2 linked regions of the Marichromatium purpuratum 984 genome follow. The protein of the gene in region 1 interacts with the protein of each later gene in a pairwise test. Links are inferred from orthologs where the notes say so. Each region holds a gene or a part of one and is shown on either strand. Other genes may lie near its edges. The genes, in order: dnaE and dnaQ.

Evidence for each region.
Region 2: the proteins of dnaE (region 1) and dnaQ interact in binary tests that used the Escherichia coli proteins (3 or more experiments, as listed by UniProt). The link is inferred for Marichromatium purpuratum 984 from one-to-one orthologs.

The regions. Positions count from the first base shown.
Region 1 is NZ_CP007031.1:2,670,367-2,677,483, forward strand. Bases 2,904-7,012 are described here. They hold dnaE (DNA polymerase III subunit alpha), read right to left. Parts: upstream 6,674-7,012; coding sequence 3,104-6,673; downstream 2,904-3,103. Other genes in these bases: MARPU_RS11645 (cation-transporting P-type ATPase), read left to right, coding at 2,904-3,103; MARPU_RS11655 (peroxiredoxin family protein), read right to left, coding at 6,862-7,012. In the rest of the region: more of MARPU_RS11645, read left to right, coding at 296-2,903; more of MARPU_RS11655, read right to left, coding at 7,013-7,117. UniProt on the Escherichia coli protein: DNA polymerase III is a complex, multichain enzyme responsible for most of the replicative synthesis in bacteria. This DNA polymerase also exhibits 3' to 5' exonuclease activity. The alpha chain is the DNA polymerase catalytic subunit.
Region 2 is NZ_CP007031.1:557,342-563,095, reverse strand. Bases 1,538-4,283 are described here. They hold dnaQ (DNA polymerase III subunit epsilon), read right to left. Parts: upstream 3,404-4,283; coding sequence 2,672-3,403; downstream 1,538-2,671. Other genes in these bases: MARPU_RS02580 (class I SAM-dependent methyltransferase), read right to left, coding at 3,834-4,283; rnhA (ribonuclease HI), read right to left, coding at 3,410-3,841; fnr (fumarate/nitrate reduction transcriptional regulator Fnr), read left to right, coding at 1,814-2,572; MARPU_RS02600 (sulfur globule family protein), read left to right, coding at 1,538-1,610. Also shown: MARPU_RS02605 (CTP synthase), read right to left, coding at 1-936; more of MARPU_RS02600, read left to right, coding at 1,197-1,537; more of MARPU_RS02580, read right to left, coding at 4,284-4,595; MARPU_RS02575 (LysM peptidoglycan-binding domain-containing protein), read left to right, coding at 4,773-5,754. UniProt on the Escherichia coli protein: DNA polymerase III is a complex, multichain enzyme responsible for most of the replicative synthesis in bacteria. The epsilon subunit contain the editing function and is a proofreading 3'-5' exonuclease.

The sequences.
Region 1 (7,117 bases):
GGCAGCTTGAATCCCTTCGCGCCCTTGGTGTCTTTGCGGTTCAGTCTTTCCGGCTGGCGGCTGGCGGCCGAAAGCTGAAACCCGGCCCCCACCGACTAGACTGAACTTGGTCGAGCGAGTCATACCCTAATGAGGTCAGGACCGCCGACTCCGTCCGCGCAGATCAATGGGGTTCAACACCTCGAACCCCGGCCTGGTTGCGACCTGGCCCCGCGCGACGACCACGGCGAGACCGTTTCACCGGAGCCCGGCGATCACCGCGCGGGCCCGCCCAGGCGAACAGGAGACCGCCCGTATGTCCGACATGCCCCTCACCCTGCTCTGGATCCTCGCGGCGCTGGCCGTCGGGGTCGGCACCGTGCTGTGGCTGGCACGACGCCACCGCGAGCGCACACCCACCACCACCGACGCGCCAGCCGCGCCGGACTGGCACGCCTTCGATGCCGACGAGATCCTCACCCGACTCGACGCCCCGGCCGCGGGGCTGAGCGGCGCGAGCGCCGCGCGCCGCCTCGCCGAGCACGGTCCCAACCGGCTGCCCGAGGGCAAGCAACGCGGCCCCTGGGCGCGCTTCCTCGCCCAGTTCCACGACGTGCTGATCTATGTGCTGCTGGTCGCCGGGGTGGTCACCGCACTGCTCCAGCACTGGCTCGACGCCGGGGTGATCCTCGGCGTGGTGCTGGTCAACGCGATCATCGGCTTCGTCCAGGAGGGCAAGGCCGAGGACGCGCTGCGCGCCATCCGCGACATGCTCTCGCAACACGCCCTGGTGTGGCGCGACGGCCGACTGGTCACGGTCGAGGCGAGCGATCTGGTGCCGGGCGATCTGGTGCAGCTGCAGTCGGGCGACAAGATCCCCGCCGACCTGCGTCTGCTCAAGGTCAAGGGACTGCAGATCGAGGAGGCGGCGCTCACCGGCGAGTCGGTGCCGGTCGAGAAGGACATTGAGCCGCTGGCCAGCGACGCCGTGCTCGCCGATCGGCGCTGCATGGCCTACTCAGGCACCCTGGTCACCGCCGGCCAGGGCACCGGGGTGGTGGTGGCCACCGGCGGCGCCACCGAGATCGGCCGGATCAGCGCCCTGGTCGCCGGAGTCGAGCAGATGACCACCCCGCTGCTGCGCCAGATGGCCCAGTTCGGGCGCTGGCTGACCGCGGTGATCCTGCTGGTGGCGGGGCTGGCCTTCGCCTTCGGCGTGCTGGTGCGCGACTACACCGCCGCCGAGATGTTCCTCGCCGCGGTGGGGCTCGCGGTCGCAGCCATCCCCGAGGGACTGCCGGCGATCATGACCATCACCCTGGCGATCGGGGTGCAGCGCATGGCCGGGCGCAACGCCATCATCCGCCGCCTGCCGGCGGTCGAGACCCTGGGCACGGTGGCGGTGATCTGCTCGGACAAGACCGGCACCCTCACCCGCAACGAGATGACCGTGCGCACCCTGGTCGATGCCACCCAGACGGTCGAGGTCGAGGGCAGCGGCTATGACCCCCACGGCGGCTTCAGCGTCGCCGGGCAGCCGCTGCAACCGAGTGACGACGCGCTGCTCGGGCGCATGCTGCGAGCGCTCGTCTGTTGCAACGACAGCGCACTGGAGCAACAGCCCGAGGGCTGGCGGGTCAGCGGCGACCCGATGGAGGGCGCGCTGCTGGTCGCCGCCATCAAGGCCGGACTCGATCCCGAGACGTTGAACCGCGAGCTGCCGCGCACCGACCTGATCCCCTTCGACTCGGCGCACAAGTTCATGGCCACGCTGCATCACGATCACCAGGGCGAGTGCGTCGTCTTCGTCAAGGGCGCGCCCGAGGCGCTGCTCGAGCGCTGTGAACAGGTCCAGGGCGTCGACGGGCCGCAGGCGCTCGATCGCGCCGACTGGCTCGCGCGTATGGAGCGACTGGCCGACGCCGGCCAGCGGGTGCTCGCGGTGGCGCTCAAACCGATGCCGAGTGGCACCACTACGCTGGCGTTCTCCGACCTCGACCAGGGGCTGGTACTGCTCGGTCTGGTCGGACTCCAGGACCCACCGCGCAGCGAGGCGATCAGCGCGGTGCGCGCCTGCGCCGAGGCCGGCATCCGGGTGAAGATGATCACCGGCGACCACGCCGCCACCGCCAGCGCCATCGCCCGTCAGGTGGGGCTCGCCAACCCCGATGCGGTGCTCACCGGTGCCGAACTCGATGGACTCGACGAGCCGGCGCTGCGCGCCCGGGTCGGTGAGGTCGACGTCTATGCCCGCGTCACCCCCGAGCACAAGCTGCGGCTGGTCGAGGCGCTGCAGGCCGAGGGTCGGGTGGTGGCGATGACCGGCGACGGGGTCAACGACGCCCCGGCGCTCAAGCGCGCCGACGTCGGCGTGGCGATGGGGATCAACGGCACCGAGGCGGCCAAGGAGGCCGCCGAGATGGTGCTCGCCGACGACAACTTCGCCTCCATCGCCAACGCCGTCGAGGAGGGGCGCACCGTCTACGACAACCTCAAGAAGGCGATCGTCTTCATCCTCCCCACCAACGGCGGCGAGGCGCTGGTGGTGCTCGGCGCCCTGGTGATGGGCTTCCACCAGTTCCCGCTGACCCCGGTGCAGATCCTCTGGGTAAACATGATCACTGCCGTCACCCTGGCCCTGGCCCTGGCCTTCGAGCCGCCCGAACCGGGGGTGATGGCCCGCGCCCCGCGCGACGCCCGCGCGCCGGTGCTCGACCGTCGCCATCTGTGGCGCATCGGCTATGTCTCGCTGATCCTGATGATCGGCACCTTCGGGCTCTTTCTGTGGTCGCTGGCGCGGGAGGCGAGCATCGAGGAGGCGCGCACCGTGGCGGTCAACACCCTGGTGATGTTCGAGATCTTCTACCTGTTCAACGCCCGCTATATCGACGCCCCGGTGCTCAGCGCACGCGGCCTGCTCGGCAACCGCTATGCCCTGCTCGCGGTGGCGGTGCTGCTGCTCTTCCAGCTCGCCTTCACCTACCTCGGGCCGCTGCAGCAGCTCTTCGGCACCGCGCCGATCGCCGCCGGTGACTGGCTGGTGATCGCGCTGGTCGGCTCCACGGTGCTGTTCCTGGTCGAGCTGGAGAAGACCCTGGTGCGCCGGCGCCGGGCCGGCGGCTGATCAGGAGACGGCGCGCAGCGGCAGCGACGGCTCGCGCTGTGGCGCAGACCGTGCCGGGCGCTCGTAGGAGACCCGCACCGCACCGGCGCCGAGCAGCTGGCGCAGCCGCTTGAGCAGCAGATCGGTCGGCTGCACCCGCCAGGTCTCGCCGAGCACCAGCTCGCCACGGGCGCCGGGACGGCGATAGCGCAGCCGCACCGGCAGATCGCCGTCACGAAACTCGCCGAGCAGCGCGGCGAGCGCCTCGACCCGCTCCGACCCGGCGGCATGCGCCGCCGGGTCGGAGAGGTCGAGTTCGAGCATCAGGTGATCGGCACGCGAGGCGCGCGCCTGCTCGAAGGTGCGCACGTCGTCGGCACGCAGGCTCCAGCTGTCACGGTACTCGTCGAAGCTCAGGGTGCCGGTGATGGCGAGGATCTGGTCGGACTGCAGCAGGTGGCGAGACTCCTCGTAGAGATCGGAGAACACCGTCGCCTCGATCCGCCCGGTGCGGTCGTCGAGCACCACCGAGCCCATCCGTCCGCGCTGGGTCTTGCCGTGACGCACCCCGACCACCAGCCCGACCACGGTGCGCTTCTCGCGATCGCGACCGCGCCGCCCCTGGTCGCGATCGGTCTCGAGCAAGCGGCCGATGCGCAGCCCGACCATGGCGCCGAGTTCCTCCTCGAAGCGATCGATCGGGTGACCGGTGAGATAGAGCCCGAGGGTCTCCTTCTCGCCGAGCAGACGCTGCTCGTCGTCCCAGTCGGGATGCGGCTCACGTGCCAACTGGGGATCGGGCTCGGGGGCCGCGGCATCCTCCAGCGCGCCGAACAGGTCGCCCTGCCCGGCGGCCTCGGTGGCGTGCTGCTGCTCGGCGAACTTGAGCGCCAGCGGCAACTCCGCCATCAGCGTGGCGCGGTTGGCACCGAGTTCGTCGAGCGCGCCGGCGCGGATCAAGGATTCGAGCACCCGGCGATTGGCGCGGTGCAGGTCGATGCGCTGGCAGAAGTCCCAGAGGTCGCGGAAGGGACCGCCGGACTCGCGTGCGGCGATCATCGACTCGATTGCGCCCTCGCCGACGCCCTTGATCGCGCCCATGCCGTAGATCACGGTGCGATCGCCGGAGATGGTGAAGCGGTAGGCCGAGCGGTTGATGGTCGGTGGCTCGACGGCGAGCTTCATCGCTCGGCACTCGTCGATCAGGGTCACCACCTTGTCGGTGTTGTCCATGTCGGCGCTGAGTACCGCGGCCATGAAGGCGGCCGGATAATGGGCCTTGAGCCACAGGGTGTGATAGCTGACCAGGGCATAGGCGGCCGAGTGCGACTTGTTGAAGCCGTAACCGGCGAACTTGTCCATCAGGTCGAAGATGTAGGTCGCGGTGGCCAGCTCCACGCCACGCTCGACCGAGCCCTGCTCGAAGATGGCGCGCTGCTTGTCCATCTCCGACTGCTTCTTCTTGCCCATGGCGCGACGCAGCAGGTCGGCGCCGCCGAGCGAGTAGCCGGCCAGCACCTGGGCGATCTGCATCACCTGCTCCTGATAGAGGATGACGCCATAGGTGGGCTGGAGGATGGGTTCAAGCGCGGGGTGCGGATAGGCGACCTCGGCGCGGCCGTGCTTGCGATCGATGAAGTCGTCGACCATGCCCGATTGCAGCGGACCGGGACGGAACAGTGCGACCAGCGCGGTCATGTCCTCGAAGCTGTCGGGCTGGAGCTTCTTGATCAGCTCCTTCATGCCGCGCGATTCGAGCTGGAAGACGGCGGTGGTCTCGCAGCGCTTGAGCAGGCCGAAGGCGGTCTCGTCGTGCGGGTCGATGAGGTTGATGTCGAGCGGTCCCTCGCCGTGGCGCGCGCGCGTCTCGTTGATGGTCTTGAGCGCCCAGTCGATGATGGTGAGGGTACGCAGGCCGAGGAAGTCGAACTTGACCAGACCGACCTGTTCGACGTCGTCCTTGTCGTACTGGGTGACCAGGTTGTCGCCACCGGCCTCGCAGTAGAGCGGCGCGAAATCGGTGAGCACGGTCGGGGCGATGACCACGCCGCCGGCGTGCTTGCCGGCGTTGCGGGTCAGCCCCTCGAGCTTGCGCGCCATGTCGATCAGCGCCCGGATCTCCTCATCGCGCTCGTAGCTGTCGGCCAGATCCTCGCTCTCGAGCAGCGCCTTCTCCAGGGTCATGCCCAGCTCGAAGGGCACCATCTTCGCCACCCGGTCGACGAAACCGTAGGGGTGGCCCATCACCCGCCCGACATCGCGCACCACCGCCTTGGCGGCCATGGTGCCGAAGGTGATGATCTGCGACACCGCGTTGCGCCCGTACTTGCGCGCCACGTAGTCGATGACGGCATCGCGCCCCTCCATGCAGAAGTCGACGTCGAAGTCGGGCATGGAGACGCGCTCGGGGTTGAGAAAGCGCTCGAACAGCAAATCGTGCTCGATCGGGTCGAGATCGGTGATCTTGAGCGCATAGGCCACCAGCGAGCCGGCGCCCGAGCCGCGCCCCGGTCCCACCGGGATGCCGTGCTCCTTGGCCCACTGGATGAAGTCGGCGACGATCAGGAAGTAGCCGGGGAAGCCCATGCCGAGGATCACGTCGAGTTCGACGGCGAGACGCTCGTCGTAGACCTTGCGCTGCTCGGCGAACTCAGGCGCGCTGGTGTCGAAGGTACGCCCGAGTCGCCACTCCAGTCCCTGGCGCGACTGCTCGGAGAAGAAGGTTTCGATGGTCATCCCCTCGGGCACCGGGAAGTCGGGCAGCGAGTGGGTGCCGAGGGTCAGTTCTAGGTTGCAGCGCTTGGCGATCTCGACGGAGTTCTCCAGTGCCTCGGGCAGGTCGGAGAACAGCTCGGCCATCTCCTCCGGGGAGCGCAGATACTGCTCGGGGCTGTAGCGAGGGGTGCGCCGCGGGTCATCGAGGGTGCGTCCGTCGTGGATGCACACCCGCACCTCGTGGGCGTCGAAATCCGCCGCGGCGAGGAAGCGCACGTCGTTGGTGGCCACCACCGGGGCGTCGCAGCGCAGCGCCAGCGCCACGCTCGACTCGACCAGCCGCGCCTCGCGCGGTCGACCGGTGCGGATCAGCTCGAGATAGTAACGATCGCCGAATACCGCCTGCCAGCGCGCCAGACGCCGCTCGGCAAGCGCCGCGTCGCCGTCGAGCAGCGCCCGACCGACATCGCCCTCGGGACCGCCGGAGAGTGCGATCAGGCCCTCGGCGGCGGCCTCGACCCAGTCGCGCTCGACCATGGCCACGCCCTGGTGCTGACCGTCGACATAGCCGCGCGAGATCAACCGGGTGAGGTTGCGATAGCCGGTGGCGTTCTCCACCAGCAGTACCAGCCGAAAGGGTCGGTTGGCGTCGTCGGGGTCGCGGATCAGCAGATCGGCGCCGGCGATCGGCTTGATGCCGGCGCCGAGTGCGCTCTTGTAGAAGCGCACCAGCGCGAACAGGTTGCACTGATCGGTGATCGCCACGGCGGGCATCCCGGCGGCGGCGGTGGCCTTGATCAGCGGCTTGATCCGCACCAGGCCATCGACCAGGGAGTACTCGGAGTGGACGTGGAGATGAACGAAGCTGGGTTCCACGGGGGTCCTTCGCGGTTGTGTGTCTGGGGCGGTCGGGGCGCTCACGGCGACCCTAGTCTAAGCGGCCCGGCGGCCCGGGGAGTTCGATAAAACCCATCGCGATCCGCGCCGGGATAGGCGCCCGGGCGGACCGGGGGCCAGCCGCGCCGAGACCGGCGCGAACCGTTCGATCGGAGATCGGGACGGGATCAGGGCGAGGTCAGCGCACGGACCTGTTCGAGCACCTCGGGGGCGTCCCAGGCGAGGTCGCCGAGCAGTTCGAGCGCCACCCGCCCCTCGGGATCGATGACATAGGAGGTGGGCAGCCCGCGCACCCCGTAGTCGAGGGTCACCGTCGAGCCGGGATCGACCAGCAGCGGGAAACCGAGCCCGAGACGCGCGCCGAAATCGGCAACGGTGGCGGCGTCCTCGTCGACGTTGATGGCGAGGATCTCCACCCCGTCG
Region 2 (5,754 bases), 2.1 Mb from region 1 along the record:
GGCCAGCGACTCGGAGAGCGACTTGTAGGCCTCGGTCAGGTCCATGTACTTGCCGACCATGCCGATACGCACCGCGTGCTCGGGCTTGTCGAAGCCGTCGAGTACCCGATCCCACTCGCCGAGATCGGCCTCGGGCACGTCGAGCCGGAACTGGCGCACCACCAGGGTGTCGAGTTCCTGGGCGTGGAGCAGACGCGGGATGCGGTAGATGTTGTCGGCGTCCACCGCCGAGATCACCGCCGCCACGTCGACGTTGGTGAACAGCGCGATCTTGCGCCGCTCGTCCTCGGGCAGCAGGTGCTCGGCGCGACACAGCAGGATGTCGGGCTGGATGCCGATCGAGCGCAGTTCCTTGACCGAGTGCTGGGTCGGCTTGGTCTTGATCTCGCCGGCGGTGCGGATGTAGGGCACCAGGGTGAGATGCATGAACAGCGCGTTCTCGCGTCCCTCTTCGACGCGCATCTGACGAATCGCCTCGAGGAAGGGCAGCGACTCGATGTCGCCCACGGTACCGCCGATCTCGACCATCGCGATATCGGCACCCTCGGCGCCGAGCCGGATGCTCTGCTTGATCTCGTCGGTGATGTGCGGGATGACCTGCACGGTGCGGCCCAGATACTCGCCGCGGCGCTCCTTGCGCAGCACGCTCTCGTAGATCTGGCCGGTGGTGAAGTTGTTGTTGCGCCCCATGCGGGTGCGCAGGAAACGCTCGTAATGGCCCAGATCGAGATCGGTCTCGGCCCCATCGTCGGTCACATAGACCTCACCGTGCTGAAACGGGCTCATGGTGCCCGGATCGACGTTGATGTAGGGGTCGAGCTTGATCATCGTGACCTTCAGGCCACGCGCCTCGAGGAGTGCGCCGAGCGATGCCGAGGAAATGCCTTTTCCCAGCGATGAGACGACACCGCCGGTGATGAAAATATACTTTGTCATATGGAAGCAGGAGGGAGTCGAGGGCGGTCGCCCGAATGCCCGCACAAACTACCAAAATCGCGTCCTCGGCTCAATCCGAGGCGTGTCATGGGTTGCCGGCCCCGACTCAACGTACACGATTCGCCGCCCCGCTCACCTTCACAAAGCCAAGCGTGCCGCGTATATTCCGCTTGCGCCTCGTCTCGGAGACCGACGCGCCCCTCCGCCCAAGCGGGCGGACCACACACGGCTGAAGCATTTCAATAGTCAGGAGTGGCAATATGCATAAGCTTGCGAAAGTGATCGGTATCGCCGCCATCAGCGGTACCGCTGCCTTCTCGATGAACACCGCCCAGGCATGGTGGGGCGGCCCCGGTTGGGGTGGCTACGGGCCGGGCTACGGCTCCGGCTGGGGCGACTGGTTCAACGACATGTTCGGAGACGGCTGGGGCGACTTCAACATGAACATGAGCGGCGGCGGACGTGGCTGGGGTCGTGGGCGCGGCTGGGGCCGTGGCTACGGCTACGGCTATGACCACCCCTACTACGGCGGGTACGGTCCCTACGGCTATGGCGCGCCTTACGGCTACGGCGCCCCTTACGGCTATGGCGCGCCCTACTACGGCGGCGCCCCCTATGCGCCCTACGGCGCACCGGCCGCGCCGGCGGCCCCCGCGGAGAGCAGCGCCAAGTAATCCGCGGCTGCGCCCAGCGCAGCGCCGACAAGAAGCCGCGCCAGTCCTGGCGCGGCTTTTTTGTGGGCAATCGTCGCCATTACGGGTACGCCGAGACGTTAACCGGCTTGTAATCCGAGATGGTTCCGGTTAAAAAGAGGATATTTGATCCAGATCAATACGGTCACCCAATCAGAGGGCGGCCGGCGGAAAGGTGTGTTGTCGTGAGCCAGCGAAAAGTGGTTTCGTTAGAGACGATTCGAGTCGCATGCAAGAATTGCACACTCTCATCCCTGTGCCTGCCCGTTGGGCTGACACAGGAGGACGTCGAGCGCCTCGACGACATCGTCAAGCGCACGCGTCCGCTGCATCGGGGTGACTTCCTGTTTCGCGACGGCGACCGTTTCCGTTCGCTCTACGTGGTCAAGACCGGCTCGGTGAAGACCTTCGCCCCCAGCCCCGAGGGCGGCGAACAGGTGCTCGGCTTTCACCTGCCCGGCGAGATCATCGGTCTCGACGCCATCGACAAGGACGAGCACGCTTGCTCGGCCAAGGTGCTCGAGACCTCGGCGATCTGCGAGATCCCCTTCCAGCGGCTCGAGGAACTCACCTGCTCCATCCCCAGCCTGCAGCATCAGATGTACCGGCTGCTGAGCAAGGAGATCGGGCACGATACCGACATGCTGCTGCTGCTCGGCAAGAAGAACGCCGAGGAGCGTCTCGCCGCCTTCCTGCTCAGCCTCTCGCAACGCCTGCACAAGCGCGGACTGTCGCCTTCCGACTTCTATCTCAGCATGTCGCGCCACGAGATCGGCAACTATCTCGGACTCGCGGTGGAGACCGTCAGCCGGCTGTTCACCCGCTTCCAGGACGACGGCCTGATGCGCGTCGACCGCAAGCACATCGAATTGCTCGACCTGCCCGCGCTCGAGGCCCTGGTCGGCGGCAACGGTCAGGGCCGACGCCAGAACCAGCAGCGCTGAGCGCACCGCATCGCTGCATCCTCAGGGGCGCGCAGGTCGCCTCCCCCGAGACGCGAGGGGCGAACACGGCTCACGCCCCAGCATTCGGCACACCGCAGCTCAACCCGGCTCGCGCAACCACAGACAGCCCTCGGCGCTGGCCTTGTCGATCGCCTCGAGCCGGGCCGCGTGCGCCCCGAGCGCGCGCCCATCGGCTCGCACCACTCGCAACGGCGGACGCTCGGCGCTGATCCGGCCATGCTCGCCGGTCGCGCCCTGGGCGCCCTCGCCCACCGTCTCGACCTCACCGAGCCCGAGTTTCACCTGTCCACCAGTCATCGCCAGATAGACATCGGCGAGGATCTCGGCGTCGAGCAGGGCGCCGTGCAGGTCGCGCTGCGAGTTGTCGACGTCGTAGCGCTTGCACAGCGCATCGAGGCTGTTGCGCTGCCCCGGATGGAGGCGGCGCGCCATCATCAGGGTGTCGGTGACCGAGCACAGCGCTTCGATGCGCGGCGCCTCCGGCTGCCACAGCCGCAGCTCGTGGTCGAGGAAGCCGACATCGAAGGCGGCGTTGTGGATGATCAGCTCGGCGCCGCGCACGTAATCGAGAAAGGCCTCGGCCAGCTCGCCGAAGCGTGGCTTGTCGGCGAGGAAGTCGTTGGTGATGCCGTGCACCTCGACCGCACCGGCATCGATCTCGCGATCGGGCTGGAGATAGCGATGGAAGTTGTTGCGGGTCAGGCGTCGGTCGATCAGCTCCACACAGCCGATCTCGATGATGCGATGCCCGTCCTGCGGATCGAGACCCGTAGTCTCGGTATCGAGCACGATTTGACGTGTCTGCTGCATGGCCGGCTACCTCGGAATGCCCTGATTGGCGAGCTGATCGGCGCGCTCGTTGCCCGGGTGCCCGGCATGCCCCTTGACCCAGTGCCAGCGCACCTGATGATCGGCGAGCGCGGCGTCGAGCCGCTCCCACAGGTCGCGGTTCTTCACCGGCTGGCGACTGGCGGTGCGCCAGCCGTTGCGCTTCCAGCGCGGCATCCACTCGCCCACCCCGCGCTTGACGTACTGCGAGTCGGTGGTGATCTCGATCTCGCTCGACCGCTTGAGCGACTCCAGCGCCATGATCACCGCCATCAACTCCATGCGATTGTTGGTGGTCTCGCGCTCGCCGCCGCAGAGGCTCTTCTCGGCCTCGCCCCAGCACAGCAGCACCCCCCAGCCACCAGGGCCGGGATTGCCCTTGCAGGCACCATCGGTATAGGCGTGCACCGCCTCAGACATTTGGATTCCTCCGCGCGGTCGGCTCGACCCGTCCCGGCAACAATTGTCGACGGCCACGCCACGACGAGCGCAGCGGAATGAGTGTCGATACCCGCTTGACCGCTCGCAGCACATAGACCCCGCCGAGCGTTGGCATCAGGCGTCGCCCCAGGGCCTCGATGCGTGGTCCACCGGGGCCGAGCGCGCCGGTCAGGGGGGGACGGAACATCAGGAACTCGCGCCGCTCGAGCGCAAAACCGAGATCGGACAACCAGGCCTCCATCTGATAGTTGGTACGAAAGCGTCCGCACCAGGGCGCCGGCCCCCGCGAGCCTCGCAACAGGCCGCGCAGGCCCCAGGTGCTGATGGCATTGAAGCCGATGACGATGAGTCGCCCCTCGGGGATCAGGATGCGCTCGGCCTCGCGCAGCACCGCCTGCGGCTCGGGCGAGAAATCGAGGGTATGGGGCAGGAAGAGCGCATCGATACTGTCCGAAGCCAGTGGCAACTGCGAGGCCAGACCGACGATCGCCGGGGCCCGGGCCAGCGGCGGCGGATCGCAGGGCATGGCGATGCGATGCCGGATCCGACTGGTGGCGAGCGCGTCACGGAAGCTCTCGGTGACCCCGACCTGCACCAGATAATAGCCGAAGGTGTCATGCAGCAGCTGCTGCACGCAGGCACACTCGAGCCGCGCCAGCTCGGTGCCGAGCGGCGAGCGATACCAGCGCTGGAGTTGGGCGAGCGGGGAATCCGGCCCCTTGCAAGCAGTCATGCGGCAGCCTCTTCGAGGCGGCCATGTTAACCGCAGCGACCCCGCGCTGTCGTCTACTCAGGCTCACGCAATTCCCGACGCCGGACCTGGAAATCGACCCCGGGTTTGACTTATGATGTCGCGCGAGAATTCAAAAAATCCTTCTTTACAAACACTTAACGCCTCCCCGGGGATTCAATGCCTGATGTTTCACGTCTGGCACGCACGCTGTGCGCGCTGCCCCTGTTGCTCGCGCCCGTTCTCTCGGGCTGCGTCAAGGACTCACCCCTCACTCGCGCCGAACAGGACTCGGACGCACGCCCCCAGATCGTCTCGGCCCGCGAATACGGCTTCGTCCGACCTGCGGTCGACATCAGCGGCCTGGAGACCACCAGCGGCGGCCAGGGTCTCGCAACCACCACCGGCGGTGGCGACCTGTGGACCCGGGTACGCACCGGCATGCGACTGCAAGACCAGCACAACCCGCGGGTCGAGGCGGTCATCGCACGCTTCAAGCGCGACCCGCGCTATCTCACCCGGCTCAATGATCGCGCTCGCCCCTACCTGCGCCTAATCGTCGACGAGATCGCACGGCGCGGCCTACCGATGGAGCTGGCGCTGCTGCCCCAGGTCGAGAGTCGCTACAACCCCGGCGCCACCTCGTCCAAGGCCGCCGCCGGGATCTGGCAGTTCATGCCTTACACCGGACGCGCCATGGGACTGCGTCAGGACCAGTGGTGCGACGAGCGACGCGACGTGCTCGCCTCGACTCGCGCCGCGCTCGACTATCTCGAGCAGCTCAACGCCCAGTTCGACGGCGACTGGGCACTCACCATGGCCGCCTACAACTGTGGCCCCGGCTGCGTAGCCAACGCCGTCGAGCGCAATCGTCGCCAGGGCCAGCCAACCGACTTCTGGTCGCTGCAACTGCCCGCCGAGACCCGCGACTATGTACCGCAGATCCTCGCCACCGCGCGTCTGGTGGCGACCCCCGGGCAGTACGGCCTGGCCCTGCCGCCGCTCCCCGATCGCCCCCAGCTCGAGTTGATCCGCACCCCGGGCGCGGTCGAACTGGCCAAGCTCGCCAACGCCAGCGGCGTCGAGCTGGCCACCCTCAAGCGACTCAACCCCGGTCTCAAGCGCGCGCGCACCGCCCCCGGCGCCCAGGCCAACCTGCTGG